DNA from 3 places in the Saccharopolyspora sp. NPDC045839 genome. Region 1 is predicted to be linked to each of the others. Evidence: riboswitches for the same ligand, from Rfam matches in the RefSeq annotation. Region 1 holds a riboswitch; each other region holds the start of a gene.
What was found. A riboswitch is a leader RNA that binds a small molecule or an ion and turns the genes downstream of it on or off. The one in region 1 is predicted to bind thiamine pyrophosphate.
Positions count from the first base shown of each region.

Region 2: linked by a shared signal. The riboswitch ahead of thiC (phosphomethylpyrimidine synthase ThiC) and the one ahead of AC07EQ_RS01845 (purine-cytosine permease family protein) in region 1 are both predicted to bind thiamine pyrophosphate.
Region 3: linked by a shared signal. The riboswitch ahead of thiO (glycine oxidase ThiO) and the one ahead of AC07EQ_RS01845 (purine-cytosine permease family protein) in region 1 are both predicted to bind thiamine pyrophosphate.

Region 1 covers NZ_JBWKKH010000001.1:441,467-447,467, reverse strand. The annotation lists gene larE (ATP-dependent sacrificial sulfur transferase LarE) at 1-172, opposite strand, end outside; gene AC07EQ_RS01855 (VOC family protein) at 388-771, opposite strand; gene AC07EQ_RS01850 (helicase HerA-like domain-containing protein) at 957-2,459, shown strand; TPP riboswitch at 2,503-2,615, shown strand; gene AC07EQ_RS01845 (purine-cytosine permease family protein) at 2,606-3,931, shown strand; gene AC07EQ_RS01840 (helix-turn-helix transcriptional regulator) at 3,928-4,776, opposite strand; gene AC07EQ_RS01835 (MBL fold metallo-hydrolase) at 4,905-5,801, shown strand; gene AC07EQ_RS01830 (carboxylesterase/lipase family protein) at 5,822-6,001, shown strand, end outside.
Region 2 covers NZ_JBWKKH010000010.1:133,587-139,587, forward strand. The annotation lists gene AC07EQ_RS16800 (AAA family ATPase) at 1-1,876, shown strand, start outside; gene AC07EQ_RS16805 (LytR C-terminal domain-containing protein) at 1,938-2,579, opposite strand; gene AC07EQ_RS16810 (DUF3263 domain-containing protein) at 2,579-3,028, opposite strand; gene AC07EQ_RS16815 (peptide deformylase) at 3,201-3,782, shown strand; gene AC07EQ_RS16820 (Uma2 family endonuclease) at 3,786-4,442, opposite strand; TPP riboswitch at 4,529-4,650, shown strand; gene thiC (phosphomethylpyrimidine synthase ThiC) at 4,638-6,001, shown strand, end outside.
Region 3 covers NZ_JBWKKH010000010.1:143,778-149,778, forward strand. The annotation lists gene AC07EQ_RS16845 (DUF3995 domain-containing protein) at 1-504, shown strand, start outside; gene thiG (thiazole synthase) at 526-1,290, opposite strand; gene thiS (sulfur carrier protein ThiS) at 1,383-1,583, opposite strand; partial or broken gene thiO (glycine oxidase ThiO) at 1,571-2,701, opposite strand; TPP riboswitch at 2,689-2,794, opposite strand; gene thiE (thiamine phosphate synthase) at 3,138-3,809, shown strand; gene AC07EQ_RS16870 (S1 family peptidase) at 3,864-4,991, opposite strand; gene AC07EQ_RS16875 (hypothetical protein) at 5,151-6,001, opposite strand, start outside.

The DNA of each region.
Region 1 (6,001 bases):
CGTCGGCGGCGAGGCTGGGTGAGACGGCGGTGACCGCGAGCATCCGCGAACCGAGCACCTCGTGTGCCACGGCCGCCAGCAGCGCCGAGTCGACGCCGCCGGAGAACGCCACCACGAGGGCCTCCTCCGCGCCGATCCGTTGCCGGAGACGATCGAGTTCGGGCACGCTCACGGTGGCTCCTTTCCGCCGCCTTCGACCGCCCGGCGACGCGAACGCCATGGTCCGGACAGGTGGTCAGACCACACTCTAACCGGATCGGGCGGAAGATCCCATCCCCTGGAGCGCGCACCGGACGTTCTGCCAGGTCAGTGCCCGTGAGCACTTTGGGTCGCTATGGCTATGGCGACTCAACGTACTCACGGGTCCTGAGCAGGCGAAATGGGTGGTTATCGGCCGCTGCCGTAGGGCTTGGTGAGGATCTCCAGGGCGTGGCCGTCGGGGTCGTCGAAGTAGACGCCGCGACCGCCGTCCCGGGTGTTGATCTCGCCCGCCTCCTGGTGCGCCGGGTCGGCCCAGTACGGCAGCTCCTGCGCCTTGATCCGCCCGAAGATCTCGTCGAACTCCTCGTCGCTGACCAGGAACGCGTAGTGCTGCGGGACGATCTTCTCGTCGGTCTCCAGGTAGTCCAGCGTGACGTCGTTGCTCGTCTGGACGCACATGAACGGGCCGAACGGTTCCGGGTCCGGGAGGCCGAGCAGGTCGGCCACGAACCGCGCGTGGGCGACCTTGTCGGACGTGGCGACGATGGTGTGGTTGAGCTGGACGGGCATGGTGTTCTCGCTTTCCTCGTCGTGTTCCGCTGTTCCCGAGGTTAGGAGTTGCACCAAGGTCGAGGTCAATACCGGCCCTGACCGGACCCGCCGATGCATCGCTCGTCCGGGTGGCGAGTCGCCCGGGCGGGTACCCGGCGGCATAGCGTCGAGCGGGCGGGAACCGGCGAGGAGCGGAGGGCGCGGTGGCGGGCAACGCGGCAGAGGAGATCGCTTCGGGCTACGCGACCGAAGGCGCGGCGGTCGAGCTCGGCGCGGTGGTCGTCGACGGCTCGGCCGATGCCGCTGCCGCCGTGCGGATCCCGCTGGCGATGATGAACCGGCACGGCCTGGTGGCGGGCGCGACCGGCACGGGCAAGACGAAGACGCTGCAGCTGCTGGCCGAACAGCTGTCCGATGCGGGCGTGCCGGTGCTGCTGGCCGACGTCAAGGGCGACCTCTCCGGCCTGTCCGCTCCCGGGGAGGGCGGGGACAAGGTGGCGGCCCGCGCCGCCGAGGTCGGCGACGACTGGCGGCCCGCGGCGTTCCCCGTGCAGTTCCTGTCGCTGGGCACCGGCGGCCGGGGCGTGCCGATCCGCGCGACCGTGACCGGCTTCGGGCCGCTGCTGCTGGCGAAGGTGCTCGGCCTGAACGCGACGCAGGAATCGACGCTGGGCCTGATCTTCCACTGGGCCGACGAGCGCGGGCTGGCGCTGCTGGACATCAAGGACCTGCGCTCGGTGATCCAGTACCTGACCAGCGACGAGGGGAAGGCCGAGCTCAAGGGCATCGGCGGGGTCTCGGCCGCCAGTGCTGGTGTGATCCTGCGGGCACTGTCCAATTTGGAGGCCCGGGGCGGGGACGAGTTCTTCGGCGAGCCGGAGCTGGCGGTCGCCGACCTGCTCCGGCAGGTCGACGGCAGGGGTGTGGTGAACCTGCTGGAGCTCGACGACGTGCAGGCCGACCCGGTGCTGTTCTCGACGTTCCTGATGTGGCTGCTGGCCGAGCTGTTCGAGGAGCTGCCGGAGGCAGGCGACCTGGACCGGCCGAAGCTGGTGTTCTTCTTCGACGAGGCGCACCTGCTGTTCAGCGACGCGTCCAAGGCGTTCCTGGAGCGCATCGAGCAGACCGTCAAGCTGATCCGGTCCAAGGCGGTGGGCGTGTTCTTCTGCACGCAGCTGCCCACCGACCTGCCCAACGCGGTGCTCTCCCAGCTGGGCGCCCGGGTCCAGCACGCCATCCGGGCCTTCACCCCGGACGACCAGAAGGCCCTGGCGCGCACGGTGAAGACCTACCCGGCGACCGAGCACTACGAGCTCGACGAGGCGCTGACGTCGCTGGGCATCGGCGAGGCGATCGTGACGGTGCTCTCCGAGACCGGCGCGCCGACGCCGGTCGCGTGGACCCGGCTCCGCGCGCCCCGCTCGCTGATGGGCACGATCGGCGAGGACGCGGTGCGAGCCGCCGCCGCTTCGTCCGGCTTGCACGGGAAGTACGAGCAGACCGTCGATCGGGAATCCGCCTACGAACTCCTGGCGAGGAAGATCGCCGCCGCGCCGGAAAAGCCTGAAATGCCGGAAAAGTCGGAAGCAGCGGGGTTCCTGGAGAAGGCGATGGACAACCCCGCGGTGCGGTCCTTCTTCCGCTCGGCGGCGAGCGCCCTGGGGCGGGAGATCACCCGCGGCCTGTTCGGCAACCGCCGCCGGTGACCCGGCTGGCATCTGTCACCTGATCGGGGTAAGGTGTCGCCGACTCGATCCACGCGGGAGCTCGGGCGTACCGGGCTGAGAGGGTGGCACCACCGCGCCACCGACCGCAGAACCTGTCCGGATAATGCCGGCGTAGGGAGCTGTTGATGGCGCTTGACGTCGATCGTGCCGAAGTTCCGCACACCCTGGACGAACCGGCGCCGAAGACGCTCGGCGTGCTCGACCAGGGCGCGTTCTGGGGCAACCTCGGGGTGAGCCTGCTCGGCTTCAGCGGTGCCCTGGCCGTGCTCGCGCCGGCCGGTGTGCCGCAGCTGTCGTTCGCCGCCGCCGTCACCGCGTGCGTGGTGGGCACCGTGATCGGCAGCATCATGGTCGGCCTCGCGGCGGTTCCGGGAGCGCGCACCGGCGCCCCGGCGATGATGCTGCTGCGCGGCCTGTTCGGCACCAAGCTGTCGTACCTGCCGACGGTGCTGAACATCCTGCAGCTGATCGGCTGGGGAACGTTCGAACTCCTGGTGATCGCGCAGGGCGCGGAGGCGTTGTTCGGCGGCGGCCCGCACTGGTTGTACGTGCTGGTGGCCGGTGCGCTGACCACCGTGCTCACGCTGCGCCCGCTCGGCGCGCTTCGCCTGCTGCGCCGCTACGTCAGCATCGCGGTGGCGATCGCGATGGTGTACTTCTTCGTCCAGCTGCTGCGGCAGCCGCTGCCGGAGATGAACACCGGTTCCTGGCAGGGCTTCTGGCCCGGCGCGGACGCCGCGCTGGCGGTCGCGGTTTCCTGGATCCCGGTCGCCTCGGACTACTCGCGGCACTCGAAGTCGGTGTCCGGCGCGTTCACCGCCGCGACGGTGGGCTACTCGGTCACCCAGATCGCCTGCTACCTGCTGGGGCTGATCGGGCTGGCGATGGTGGCCGGCGACGCGGACAAGGTGTTCGACCCGATGCTGGCGGTGCCGCTCGGGGTGATCTTCTTCGGCATCCTGGTGCTGCGCGAGGTCGACCAGTCCTTCGCCAACACCTACTCGACCGCGGTCTCCATCCAGAACCTGCGGCCCAGCGCCGACCGCCGGGTGCTGTGCGTGATCATCGGGGCGTTGATCACCCTGCTCGCGCTGACCCTGGACATCGCCGAGTTCTCGAACTTCCTGCTGCTGATCGGCTCGGTGTTCGTGCCGATGTTCGGCGTGCTGGCGGTGGACTACTTCCTGCACGGCCGCCGCCGCAGCTACGACCTGTCCGCGCAGGCCCCGTCCCGCTGGGGCATGCTGCTGGCCTGGTTCCTGGGCTTCGCGGCGTTCCAGCTGATCAACCCGGGCGAACTCGGCTGGTGGAGCCGGCTGTGGACCGGTCTGCGGGAGGCGCTCGGCTTCACCGTCCCGGCGTGGATGAGCGCCGCGCTCACGTCGTTCGTCGTGGCCGCCCTCGCGGCCGCGATCATCGGCGCCTTCCGCCGCCGCGGCTCGGAGAGCTAGTCCCGCGCACGCATCGCGAGCAGCTTGATCGCGTTCTCCGCACCGGAGCCGTCCGCGGTCGTGACCACGACCACGGACTGCTCCGGTGAGCGGGCCGGCACGAGGATCTGCTGCGCGACCGCGAGCGAGCCCACCAGCGGGTGGCGCAGCTCGTACTCGTCCGCTTCGCAGGGTTTGACCCGGTGATCGCTCCACAGCGTCGCGAATTCCGGGCTCTTCATGGACAGTTCGCCGACGAGCGAGGCCAGCAGGGCGTCTTCGGGATGCCGTCCAGCGACCTGCCGGAGGTTGCCGACGACGGCGCGCGCCTTGCGCTGCCAGTCCGCGTAGAGGTCGCGGGTGTGCGGGTCGAGGAACAGCATCCGGGCCAGGTTCGGCCGGTCCGCCGGGCGTTCCGGAGCGGTTCGGTCGAGGTGCCCGGCCAGCAGCGCGTGGCCCAGCGCGTTCCAGGCCAGCACGTCGCTCCGCCTGCCGAGGACCAGCGCGGGCACGGCCCCGAACGACCGCATCAGGTCGCGGGTCAAAGGGTCGAGCCGTTCCAGCGGCGGGCGGCGCTGCGGCCGGGGACGTTGCGCGGCGAGCTGGTGGAGGTGTTCGCGCTCGTGCTCGTCGAGCCGCAGGGCTCCGGCGAGGGCGTCCAGGATCGCGTCGGAGGCGTTGACCGACTGGCCCTGCTCCAGGCGCGTGTAGTAGGACACGCTCACCCCGGCCAGCTGCGCCAGTTCTTCCCGCCGCAACCCCGCCACGCGTCGCCGCTCGTGGAACTCGGGCAGGCCGACGTCGTCGGGGCGCAGGCGCGCACGCCGTGCCCGGAGGAACTCGCCCAGCAAGCCAGGAACACCCATACCCGCAGTATCCGCCGCGCTCGGCCGGCGAGCCTGCCCCTGCCGGGGGTAGGCGAACGCGGGTCTGGCCGGTCGGCGCACCGGGGTCGCACGCTGGCCGGGACACCAGCGAACACCCCGGAGGGGACATGCGCGAAATCGTGCTGGGCGACGTCACGATCACCCGGGTCGTGGAGTACTTCGGTCCGGTCGAGATGCCGCCGGACACCTTCTTCCCGGAGAGTCCCGAGGGAGCCTGGAACGCTCCCTGGCTCGCCCCGGACTTCCTCGACCCGCACACCGGCGATTGCGTGTCGGCCATCCAGACGTGGCTGCTGCGCAGCGAGGGCAGGACGATCCTGGTCGACACCGGCGTCGGCAACCACAAGGAGCGGCCGTACTCGCCGGTGTGGAGCCACCTGAACACCGACTTCCTCGGCAACCTGGCCAGGGCCGGGGTGCGGCCCGAGGACGTGGACCTCGTGATCAACACGCACCTGCACGTGGACCACGTCGGCTGGAACACCTACCTCGACGGCCGCAGCTGGGTGCCGACGTTCCCCAACGCCACCTACCTCATGCCCCGGGCCGACTTCGAGTTCTGGGACCCGGCGAACGGCCACCGGCCGAACCTGGGCCGCGGCAACCAGAACGTCTTCGAGGACAGCGTCGCGCCGGTGCACGAGGCAGGGCTCGCGGTGCTGTGGGAGGACGGCTACCGGATCGACGCGAACCTGCGGCTGGACCTCGCGCCCGGGCACACCCCTGGATCGTCGGTGGTCACGCTCGAATCCGGCGGCGACCGCGCGCTGTTCGTCGGCGATCTGCTGCACACCGCCCTGCAGTTCGTCGAACCCGACACCAACAGCTGCTTCTGCGAGGACCCGGCCCAGGCCAGGGCCACGCGGCGGCGGCTGCTCGGCTGGGCCGCCGACGCGAACGCGCTGGTGCTGCCCGCGCACCTCGGCGGTCACGGCGGCGCCGAGGTCGTCCGCGAGGGCGACCGGTTCGCCATCGGGGGATGGGCCCCGTTCGCCCGAATCTGACTGAAGAACAGGAGAAACGGGTGTCCGACCCGATCGTCACCACCACCGGGGGCGCCGTCCGCGGCCGCGCCGACGGCAACGCGCACGTCTTCCTCGGCATCCCCTACGCCGCACCGCCGACCGGCGCCGCCCGGTTCGCCGCGCCGGTGCCGCACGAACCGTGGCGACACGTCAGGGACGCGACGCGGCCCGGGCCGACC
Region 2 (6,001 bases), on a different contig from region 1:
GCCCGAGACCGTGCGGATGGCGTTGACCGGCAAGGTCTTCGGAACCGGCGACACCGTGTCGCTGCTGCCCCAGGACGTCGCGCCCGCGACCACCGCGAACGCCGGCGAGGTGCGCCGGAAGCTCTCCACCGCCATCGGCATGACCTGGACCAACGAGCTGATCACCATCGCCGCCACCGAACCGCCCGGCGCGGTGGCCGTGCAACCGTCCACAGTGGTCGAATGGCGGGACGGCGCCGCAGCGGCGGACTCCCCCGCCGCACCGGCCGCGCCGCAACCGGCGCCGGTCGAACCGGCCGAGCACGCGGTCCCGGTCGCCGACCTGGTCGGCTCCCGCGACACCGCGAAGCGGCTCACCGAATGGCTGCGGCTGGCCTTCGAGCAGCCCGGGCTGCTGCGCCGCCTCGGCGCCGAACCGCACCTCGGCGCGCTGCTCAGCGGCCCGGCCGGCGTCGGCAAGGCCACCCTCGCCCGCGCCGTGACGAGCGCGATCGGCGCGGAGCTCGTCGAAGTCGCGGCGCCCAGCGTCGCGGCGCTCGAACCGCGCACCGCCGCCCAACGCCTCCAGGACGCGATCAACCGGGCCACCAGCGCAACCGGCAACTGCGTGCTGCTGCTGACCGACGTCGAGAGCCTTCTGCCTGGCACCGAACCGCCGCCGCTGGCGACCGTGGCGCTCGACGCGATCCGCGGCGCGATCGGCACCGACGGGCTCGCCGTGGTCGTCACCAGCTCACAGCCGCAGGCGATCGACCCCAGGCTGCGGGAGCCGGGCCTGGTGGACCGGGAGCTCACCCTCGGCCTGCCCGACGACACCACCCGCGCGGATCTGCTGCGCGTGCTGCTGCGCAACGCGCCGCTGGCCGAGGACGTGCAGCTCGCCGAGGTCGCCGAGCGCGCCCCGGGGTTCGTCGTCGCCGACCTGGTGGCGCTGTGCCGGGAAGCGGCGGTCGGCGCGGCGTTGCGGCACCAGGACGACACCGCCGATCCCCGCATCCGGCAGCAGGACCTCCTCGACGCGCTGGCCTCGGTCCGCCCCATCTCGATGTCCACATCGGACAACCTGCAGACCGGCGGGCTGACGCTGGACGACGTCGGCGACATGACCGAGGTGAAGCAGGCCCTCACCGAGACGGTGCTCTGGCCTCTGCAGTACCCGGATTCGTTCACCCGGCTCGGCGTCGAGCCGCCGCGCGGCGTGCTGCTGTACGGGCCGCCGGGCTGCGGCAAGACGTTCCTGGTGCGGGCCCTGGCCGGCAGCGGGCGGCTGAACGTGCTCGTCGTCAAGGGCGCGGAGCTGATGGACAAGTGGGTCGGCGAGTCCGAGCGGGCGGTCCGCGAGCTGTTCCTGCGGGCCGCCAACGCGGCCCCGACGCTGGTGTTCCTCGACGAGGTGGACGCGCTGGCGCCGCGCCGCGGCCAGTCCTCGGACTCCGGCGTGGCGGACCGGGTGGTCGCGGCGCTGCTGACGGAGCTCGACGGCGTGGAACCGATGCGCGACGTGGTCGTCCTCGGCGCGACGAACCGCCCCGAGCTGGTCGATCCGGCCCTGCTCCGCCCCGGTCGCCTGGAGCGCCTCGTCTACGTCCCGCCGCCGGACGCGGAGGCCCGCGAGGCGATCCTGCGCGCGGCGGCGAAGAACACCCCCTTGGCGTCCGATGTGGACCTTGCCGCCCTGGCCGCCGAGCTGGGCGGCTACTCCGCCGCCGACTGCGCGGCCCTGATCCGCGAAGCGGCCCTGACGGCGATGCGCGAATCCCTTTCCGCGGCGGAGGTTTCGGCCGCGCACCTCGCGACGGCCCGGAAGGCCGTCCGGCCCTCCCTCGACCCGGCCCAGCTCGCGTCCCTGGAGGCCTACGCCACCCATCGCTCCTGACCGCGCGACTTCGCGTCACCCAGGGCAGCGCGATTCGCGCCGTCCCGGGTGACGCGGCGGGTCACTTGGCGGCTACCGCGCCCTTGTAGTCGTTGGTGATGATGGCGATCAGGCCCGGCGTGGCGTCCTGGATGCCGTCGAAGCGGGCCTCGGCGCGCGCCCCGAAGTGGGCCGCCATGTCCTTCGCCTGCTGCTCCTCGACCGTGCCCGGCCGGAAGTAGATCGTCGTGGTGGGGATGCGCCCCGCCGAGTAGTTGCCGACCTCCGGAACCTCGTAGCCGGTGCCCCGGAAGTCCTCCGCGGCGCGGTGTGCCAGCCCGCCGATCGTGCTGTTGTTGTAGACGCGCACCAGGATCTTGCCCGTCGCGTTGCCGGAACCGACCGGCACGTCCTGGTTCTGGTTGCCCTGCGGCGGCACAGGCGGCGGAGTGTCCTGTGTGGCCGGTGGCGGCGCGACCGGCGGTGCGACCGGCGTCGTGCCGGCGGGCGGCACCGCGGAGGAATCGGCGGGCGGGTTCTGCGCCAGCGAGGTGACCGGCGGGTTGTTGCCCGGTTCCGGGGGCAGCGGTCGGGCCGTGTTCGACGTGTTACCGCCGGAAACCAGCGTGGTGATGCCGATGACGCCCGCGATCGCACCGACGCCGATCAGCCCGAAGCCGATGATCTTGGCCTTGGCCGGTCCGGTGGGTTCCCCTGAAGCCATCAGTGCAACTCGATTCCCAGTCGTTGGGCGGCCCGTGCGCGCTGCCGTCCCGCCCGTGCCTTGCGCAGCCGCTTGATCAGCATAGGGTCTGCCCGCTCGGCGACCGGACTGTCCAGCAACGCGTTCAGCAGTTGGTAGTACCGCGAGGGCGACATGTCGAACAGCTCGCGGACCGCGAGCTCCTTCTTCACACCTTCCCGCTTCCACCACTGCGACTCGAAGGCCAGGATGCCCCGCTCCCGGACGGTGAGCTCGCCGTCCGGCGGTAAGGGCTGGGGCGGCACCGGCGGCGGCTCGACGATCCGCTCGATCGGCTGGGTGATCGGCTCGGCGAGGCGCAACCGCCGACCGGGTGCGGGATCGGATTCCGGCTTCCGCTGTTGCAGGCGCGCCAGCTGCTCGCACTGACGAGCGATCTCCTGCGCGGTCAGCATTTGGGCGGCGTCCATCTGGCTCCTCGCCTCGCGATTCGGGACTTCCCGCGTTCGCTGGAATCACACAGCTGTGATTCCTCCTCAATTACACCATGCCCGGAATCCCGGCGGGAGCGGATCACACCGGCGAGTACCGGGCCCGGAACACCCCGACGCCCCGACTGCCCAAACCGCTAAAGTCCCGCTCATGGCTGTTCACCCGATCTGCGTCGTCGGCGACCCGGTGCTGCACAACCCCACCCGCCCGGTGGAGCACTTCGACGACGAGCTGCGCACCCTCGTCGAGGACATGTTCGAGACGATGGCCGCCGCCAACGGGGTCGGGCTCGCGGCCAACCAGATCGGCGTCGACCTGCGGGTGTTCGTCTACGACTGCCCCGACGACGAGGGCGTCCAGCACCGCGGCGTAGTGGTCAACCCTGAGCTGACCACGTCCGAGATCCCGCAGACCATGCCGGATCCGGACGACGACTGGGAGGGCTGCCTGTCGGTGCCCGGCGAGTCCTACCCGACCGGCCGGGCGAGCCGGGCGAAGGTCACCGGGTCCGATGTGGACGGAAAGCCGATCGAGGTCGAGGGGACGGGTTTCTTCGCCCGCTGCCTGCAGCACGAGACCGACCACCTGGACGGCCACCTCTACCTGGACCGCCTGATGGGCCGCCACGCGCGGGCGGCGAAGAAGATGGTCCGCCGCAACGGCTGGGGAATCCCGGGCCTGACCTGGGACCCGGCGGAATCCGGCGACCCCTTCGCCGAAGACGAAGACTGAACCTCAGAAATCCCCGGTTTCAAGCGTCAAGTTGAACGGATCGGGCAACTCGACAGGTTTACCGAAAGGCACGCAGGACATCTCTCGATAACTGCCGGACTCAGGGTTGGAGTAAAGCAATACCGATGGCCCACCAGACCGGAATCGGTCGATCAGGAGATAGAGCGGCACACCACCAAGTGCGTACCCCCTGAGCTTCGTTTCCCGATCTGTCTTGGCATTACTCCACGATGTGATCTCGACAGCGAGCAGCAGTTGATCCGCTACAACAGGATCACCCGGCGGATCTGCATCCAACACTTCACGTGAGACCACCGCGAGATCAGGTTCGTAGGTTTCACCGGTTGCCGGGATCACGACCCCCAGCGCCGTAGCCAACTCCCACTCATCCAGGATCACCCGGGCCAACGCCTTGATTACACGGGAATTGACCTTGTTGTGCGGCTTTCCGGGCGGCGGCGTCATCACGATCACTCCTTCGATGATCTCCGCGCGCCAGCCCTTGCCCGGCAGCTGCACATTCCGCCAGGCTTCCACCAGCTCGTGCCACGTCGAGGGCTCGAGCGCCGGGGCAGCAGTCAAAGCGCGATCACCTCCTGTATCGATGTCATCACGCACCGTACTCACCACCCCTGACAACGTCGCGATCGCCCTGGTCATGAGCCTAACGGCAAACCAGCCTGCCGTCATCGGGGTGAATCGGGGTTGGCAGGCCGCGGTCTCCCGGCTAGCCTCGGGCAGCGACAAATCAACACCGCGGGAGCTCGCACCAAGAGCGGGCTGAGAGGGCGGCTGGAGAACTCCGGGGCCGCCGACCGCATGAACCTGACCGGGTAATGCCGGCGTAGGGAGTGGATGGCAGTGGCCGACGTGCGTCCGAACGCGTCCGAAAGCGGAACCCAGATCACCACCGGGCCGATCAGCGGCTCGCGAAAGGTGTTCCGGAACACCGAATCCGGCCTGCAAGTGCCATTCCGCCGCATCGAGTTGACCAACGGCGAGCACCTCGACGTGTACGACACCTCCGGGCCGTACACCGACGAGAACGCCATCGTCGACGTCCATAGTGGACTTCATCGGATGCGGGCGGGGTGGACCGACGGGCGGGAGCACCGGACCCAGCTCGGCTGGGCCAGGGCCGGCGTGATCACGCGGGAGATGGAGTACATCGCCGTCCGCGAGGGCGTGTCGCCCGAGCTGGTCCGCGACGAGGTGGCCGCGGGCCGGGCCGTGATCCCGGCCAACCGCTGCCATCCGGAGAGCGAGCCGATGATCATCGGCAAGAAGTTCCTGGTGAAGGTCAACGCCAACATCGGCAACTCCGCGGTGACCTCCTCGGTCGAGGAGGAGGTGGAGAAGATGGTGTGGGCGACCCGCTGGGGCGGCGACACCGTCATGGACCTGTCCACCGGCAAGCGGATCCACGAGACCCGCGAGCGGATCCTGCGCAACTCGCCGGTGCCGATCGGCACCGTGCCGATCTACCAGGCGCTGGAGAAGGTCAACGGCGATCCGGCCGCGCTGACCTGGGAGATCTACCGCGACACTGTCATCGAGCAGTGCGAGCAGGGCGTGGACTACATGACCGTGCACGCCGGCGTGCTGCTGCGCTACGTGCCGCTGACCGCGAACCGGGTCACCGGCATCGTGTCCCGCGGCGGCTCGATCATGGCCGCGTGGTGCCTGGCGCACCACCGCGAGAGCTTCCTCTACACGCACTTCAGCGAGCTCTGCGAGATCCTGCGCGACTACGACGTCACGTTCTCCCTCGGCGACGGCCTGCGGCCGGGCTCCATCGCGGACGCCAACGACCGCGCGCAGTTCGCCGAACTGGAGACCCTCGGCGAGCTCACGCACATCGCCCGCGAGCACGACGTGCAGGTGATGATCGAGGGCCCCGGCCACGTCCCGATGCACAAGATCGTCGAGAACGTGCGCCTGGAGGAAGAGCTCTGCGGCGAGGCGCCGTTCTACACGCTCGGGCCGCTGACCACCGACATCGCCCCCGCCTACGACCACATCACGTCCGGGATCGGCGCGGCGATGATCGCCCAGGCAGGCACCGCGATGCTCTGCTACGTCACGCCCAAGGAGCACCTGGGGCTGCCGAACCGGGACGACGTCAAGACCGGCGTGATCACCTACAAGATCGCCGCGCACGCCGCCGACCTGGCCAAGGGGCACCCGCGGGCGCAGGAGCGGGACGACGCGCTGTCCAA
Region 3 (6,001 bases), on a different contig from region 1:
ACGCGGGCCGGCGCGTACGGGGCGGCGGCCTGCGCCGCGGCCTACGGGTCGATGAAGCTCGCGCAGGCGCTGGGGGCCAATGCGCTGGCCGACAAGGACCCGCTGCGGCCGGACCTGCGCGAACGGATGCTCGCCCGCGATCCGCTGTTCGTGGCGAGCCACTGGGTGCTGGCCGCTGCCGCGGTGGTCGGCATCATCGTCGCGCTGGCGACCACCCGGCCCTGGCGCGCACCCCTCCCGCGCCGGCTGTTGCTGACGATCGCCTGGACGCTCGGGATCCTCATGATCGTCCGGTCGATCGGGCCGCTGGGCATCGGCTTCGTCTCGGACACGTTGGTGCTCACCGGGATCGACGTGCCGCCGCCCGAGCACGCCGCTCTGGCCCACGACCTGGCGCTCTGGGACCTGCTGCTGTGGTCGCCGTTCTTCCTGCTCTGGGGCGTGTGCTGGACGTTGGCCGGCTGGCGGCTGGGCAGGGACCGCCCGGCCCCGACGGTCCGCTGAGGACTCGTCGGGGCGGTCGGCTCACTCCAGGGGACGGCCGGGGCTGGATGCCTGCGCCCAGAAGCGCTTGGGGATCCGGCCCGCCAGGGCCGCGAGGCGGCCGCCCTCGACCGCCGCCCGCATCGCGGCCGCCATGCGCTCCGGGTCCTGGGCCCGGGTGACCGCCGTGGCCAGCAGCACCGCCGAGCAGCCGAGCTCCATCGCCAGCGCCGCGTCCGAGGCCGTGCCGATGCCCGCGTCCAGCACGATCGGCACCGACGCGCGGGAGACGATCATCTCGATGTTGTGCGGGTTCCGGATGCCCAGGCCGGTGCCGATCGGCGAGCCGAGCGGCATCACCGCGGCGCAGCCGGTCTCCTCCAGCTTCAGCGCCAGCACCGGGTCGTCGTTGGTGTAGGCCAGCACCACGAAGCCCTGGTCGACCAGTTGTTCCGCGGCGTCGAGCAGCTCCACCGGGTCGGGCAGCAGGGTGTCCTCGTCGGCGACGACCTCCAGCTTGACCCAGTTCGTATCCAGCGCCTCCCGCGCCAGCTGCGCGGTCAGCACGGCCTCCGCCGCGGTCCGGCAGCCCGCCGTGTTCGGCAGCGCTTCGATGCCGAGCTTGCGCAGCAGGTCGAGCACCCCGGTGCCGCCGCCGGCGTCGGCGCGGCGCATCGCCACGGTCGTCAGCTCGGTTCCGGACGCGATCAGCGCGCGCTCCAGGACCGCGAGGTTCGTCGCCCCTCCGGTCCCGGTGATCAGCCGCGAACCGAACTCGCGGCCGGCGATCACCAACGGGTCGTCCATGACTCTCCTAACAACGGGTCCACCGAATCCGGGTAGCACGGGATCCGGTGTGCTTCTGTTGCCCCGCAAGGGGGTTCGGGCCGGAGGGGGCGTCAGCCGCCCTGCACTGCGGTGAGGACCTCGATCGCGGCATCGGGGCGCAGCGCGGTGCCCGGCCACAGGGCGCGCGGCACCACGGCGCCGTCCAGCGCCACGGCCACGCCACGCTCGGGCACCCCGAACTCCCGCAGCACCGCCGCGAGCGTTGCGTCGGCGGCGACCTGCCGGGTCTCCCCGTTGATCACGACGTGCACTGCTGTCCTCCCCATCGGCTCGGATCGGCGGCCTTGATCTCGACGGCGGGCTCCTCGTCGCGCAGCAGCGCGAGCACCGCCTCGACCGTCACCGGGGCGAGCAGGAAGCCGCCGCGGTGGTGCCCGGTGGCCGCCAGGACACCGGGTTCCAGCCAGCCGAGCACCGGCAGGTTGTCGTCGGTGCTCGGGCGCAGCCCGGCCGCGGCCTCGACCAGCCGGTATTCGGCGATGCCCGGCATCAGCCGCTCGGCGTCGGCGATCAGGTCCCGCACCCCGCCCACGGTGACCTCGGTGTCGAACCCCACCTCGTACTGGGTGGCGCCGAGCACCAGGCCGCCGTCGTCGCGCGGCACCAGGTAGGTCTGCCGGCCGCGCACCGGGCCGCGGATCGTGCGGCTCGGCGGCGGCAGCGCCGTGGTTCGCGCGCGCAGGCGGAGGATTTCGCCCTTCACCGGCCGAATCCGGTCCCGCAGCGCGGGATGCAGCGCGCCCGAATGCACGCCCGCCGAGATCACCGCGACATCGCAGTCCACAGTGGAATCTTCGAGCTCCACCGCGCCGGGCCGGACGTTCTTCGCGTTCGCCGCGACGAACTCGACGCCCGCCGCGGTCGCGGCCGCGCGCAACGCGGCCAGCGCGAGGCGGTTGTCGACCGCTAGATCGCCCGGCACTTCGAGCCCGCCGCGCACCGCCGGACCCAGCGACGGTTCGAGCCGCCGCACCTCCCGGCCGGTCAGGCGGGTGACGGCGCGGCCGAGCCGCGCGAGGTAGTCGACCAGGTTGTCGAGCTCCGCGCGGTCCGCGCTGTCGACGCCCACGACCAGGGTTCCCTCGCGGCGCAGCCCCGAAGGCAGGCCCGAGGCCCGGGCGAGTTCGTCGGCGAACTCGGGCCAGAGCCGCAGCGATGCCGCGCCCAGTTCCAGCAGTTCCTCTTCGCCGGGCCACGCCTCGGCGAGTGGCGCCAGCATCCCGCCGGCCACGTTCGACGCCCCGGACGCCGGTTCGGCGTCGACGAGTTGCACGCGATGCCCGGCGGCGGCTGCGCGCCACGCCACGGACATGCCGATCACGCCGCCGCCCACGACGACGACGCGTTTGTTCCGTTCTTCAGACACTCCACGCTCCCTGCGCCGGCATGACCCGGATCAGGTTCGACGGTCGGGGCCAACGCCCCCTCTCAGCCCGGCACCCGGGCTCCCGTGCTCACCAGCAACCACCGTACCCGTCGAGGATCGCCACGTCGTTACCTGTCTTGAACTCACTTTGCGTAGCGGTGCAGGTAGCGGCCCCCCTGCGGGAATTGCTGTCGCCGCCTGGACTGTGGGAGCCCCGACTTGCGTATGACCAATACGCGGCGCTGGGGCTGTCCTCGCCAGACGACGCCTGAGAACCCGCGGCGGTGCGAGTTGCGAGGGTGGGCTAAGCGGCTGGCGCCGCTTCAAAGACAGGCGGTCGAGCAACTTTCACAAATTTCGGGCGCCGAATGGGAACGCGCGCCCGTGCCCGCGTTCACGCGGTCCGGCGGCGGCGTCGCGGGAGGCTACCCTGTGGGGCATGCCTGGATTGGACGGCTTCGGCATCCGCGCTCGCCTCGACGAGGCGCGGCTGTACCTGTGCACCGACGCGCGCGCCGAGCGCGGTGATCTCGCGGAGTTCGCGGACGCCGCCTTGGCCGGCGGCGTCGACATCATCCAGCTGCGGGACAAGAACCCGAACGGCGCCCCGCTGGAGGCCCGCCACGAGCTGGCGGCGCTGGAGGTGCTGGCCGAGGCGTGCCTGCGGCACGGCGCGCTGCTCGCGGTCAACGACCGCGCCGATGTCGCGATGGCCGCCGAGGCCGACATCCTGCACCTCGGGCAGGACGACCTGCCGGTGGAGATCGCCCGGCGCATCGTCGGCGAGCACGTCGCGATCGGCCGGTCGACGCACGACGTGGTGCAGGCGGACGCCGCCGCGATCGAGCCCGGCGTGGACTACTTCTGCACCGGCCCGGTGTGGACGACGCCGACCAAGCCGGGCCGCTCGGCGGCCGGGCTGGAGCTGGTGGAGCACGCCGCGGAGCACCGCGGCCACGGCAGGCCGTGGTTCGCGATCGGCGGCATCGGCCCGGACAACCTGGACCAGGCCCTCAAGGCCGGCGCGGAGCGGGTCGTCGTGGTCCGCGCGATCACGGAGGCCGAGGACCCGCGCGCCGCGGCCCGCGAGCTCCGCGACCGCCTGCCGTAACGCTCGGACGCGACGCAGCCCCCGGCCGGGTGCCGGGGGCCGGTCTGGTGGCGCTTACTGGGTGAGCAGGGTCAAGCCGTAGGCCTGCAGGATCTCGTTCACCGGCTGGAAGTAGGTCGTGCCGCCGGAGCTGCAGTTGCCCGAACCGCCGGAGGTCACGCCCTGGGCCTGGCTACCGGACAGCCAGGAGCCGCCCGAGTCGCCGGGCTCGGCGCAGACGTTGGTGCGGGTCAGGCCGGTCACCGTGCCCTGCGGGTACTGCACGGTCTGGTTCTTGGCCTGCACCGAACCGCAGTGCCAGCCAGTGGTGGAGCCGGAGCGGCAGATGGACGCGCCCACGGCGGACTCGGTGGAGCCCGCGACGCCGACGGTGCTGCCGTCGTACCGGTTCACCAGCGGGCGCGGGGTGTCGGCGGAGCCGACCCGGACCCAGCCGTAGTCGTTGCCCGGGAACTCCGAGCCCTCGAACCGGCCGGTGGGCTGCGAGGTGGAGTCGCCGACGTTGCCGCAGTGCCCGGCGGTCACGAATCCGCCCTGCACCGAGAATCCGACGGAGCAGCGGGAGCCACTGCCGATGTAGTAGGCGTTGCCGCCGATGACATCGGCGTAGGTGCGGGGGTTCTCCAGCGATTCGGTGACGCGCACCGCATCCGTGAGGACTCCGGAGGTGTGCACGAACCGCGCCGCGTCGGGGGCGGTGCCCGGCCTGGTGGTGACGACGACGGAGTTCACCTTGCCGTCGACGTACCAGCCGGAGACGCCCTTCGGGGCGACCGCGCTGCGCAGGTTGAGGCCTTCGACGACCCCGTTGAGCTGCTCGATGCTGTAGATGACGAGCTTCGGCTCGGCGCCGGCCGCGCGCACCTCGTCGAAGCGGGCCTGGTCGGTGACGCCGACGACGAGCTTGCCGAGCGCCGGGTCGAAGTAGGACCCGCCGTAGGTGCTGCCCAGCGCGGCGCTCAGCCGCTGGTCGGCCTGGGCTGCAGCGGCTTCCTGGTCGAGCCGCTGGAGGGCCTGGTCCCGGTCCAGGCCGAAGTCGCGCTGCATCGCGTCGAGCAGGGTCGCCGCTTCTGCCGCGGGCGGCGCGGTTTCGGTCGCGGTGGCGGGCATGGTCAACGCGGCCACCGTTCCCGCCGCCAACATCACGGTCCCGGCCACCCGGGCCGCGAGTCTGCGCTTCATCTGATGTCTCCCTCTTCGTGAGCTGGATCTCATCGCCCCGTCGCCGATCCAGTATCAGAGGAGAACATCAGTCCCACATCCGCCTTTCGCCCCATTCGCCCAAAACGCCTCCTGCGCAACTCGATTGAGCTAGCGCAGGAGGCGTTTGGCCTGGATTTCCTATCCCCCAGAAGAAGACTGACGCGGCTCGCCGGTTTCGAGGGGGATCTCGGGGCGGCCCGATTCCGGCGCCTGGCTGGGCCGTTCGGCCGTGGTCGACGGCTGCGTCGGCTGCTCCCGGGTGGGCGTCGGGGTTTCCGCGGTCGGCTGCACCGTCGGCTGCTGCGTCGGCGTCACCTCGGTCGTCGGCTGCGGCTGCTGGGTCGGGGTCTCCCGCGGCTTCGTCGACTCGGCCGGGACGCTGGGCGCGCGCTGCTCGTCGCGGTGCAGCACCTGGCCGAGCGTCGTGCCGCGGTCACCGCCGGAGAGCGGTTTTCCGGTCACGCCTTCGAACCCGGTGACGATCAGCATGCTCAGCGCGAACACCCCGGCGCAGCTCGCGGCCACCATCGCCCACCGGACGTGGCGCTTGCGCGGGTCCGCGGCCGGCTTCGCGGGCGCGACGACCTCGGTCGCCTGCCCCGCCTCGGCCACGTTCAGCATGCGGGTCGCCGCGTCGGTGTCGATCTTCGCCGTGCGGTCCTCGTCCACGACGGTTTCCCCGCCCGGCCAATGCATTCCGGGCGCCAGGCGGATCCGCCGCGTCGCCTCGACGGTTTCGTCCTTTTTGGACACGTAGCGCGCGACGGTGGTCCGCCGGAGCTTCAGCACCGAGGCCTTCGCGGCGGCGTGCACCGCCTTCTCCTTCGCGCTGTCGAACGACCGCTGGTAGAGCGCCCCGCCCACGGTGATCACCACGCTCGTCAGCGCGGCACCGATCAAGGTGCCCGCCACGCCGAGCCGGGATCCCAGGAAGGCCGCCGTCACCGAGGCCAGCGCCGCGCCCGCGACCTGGGTCGGCGCCACGTCGA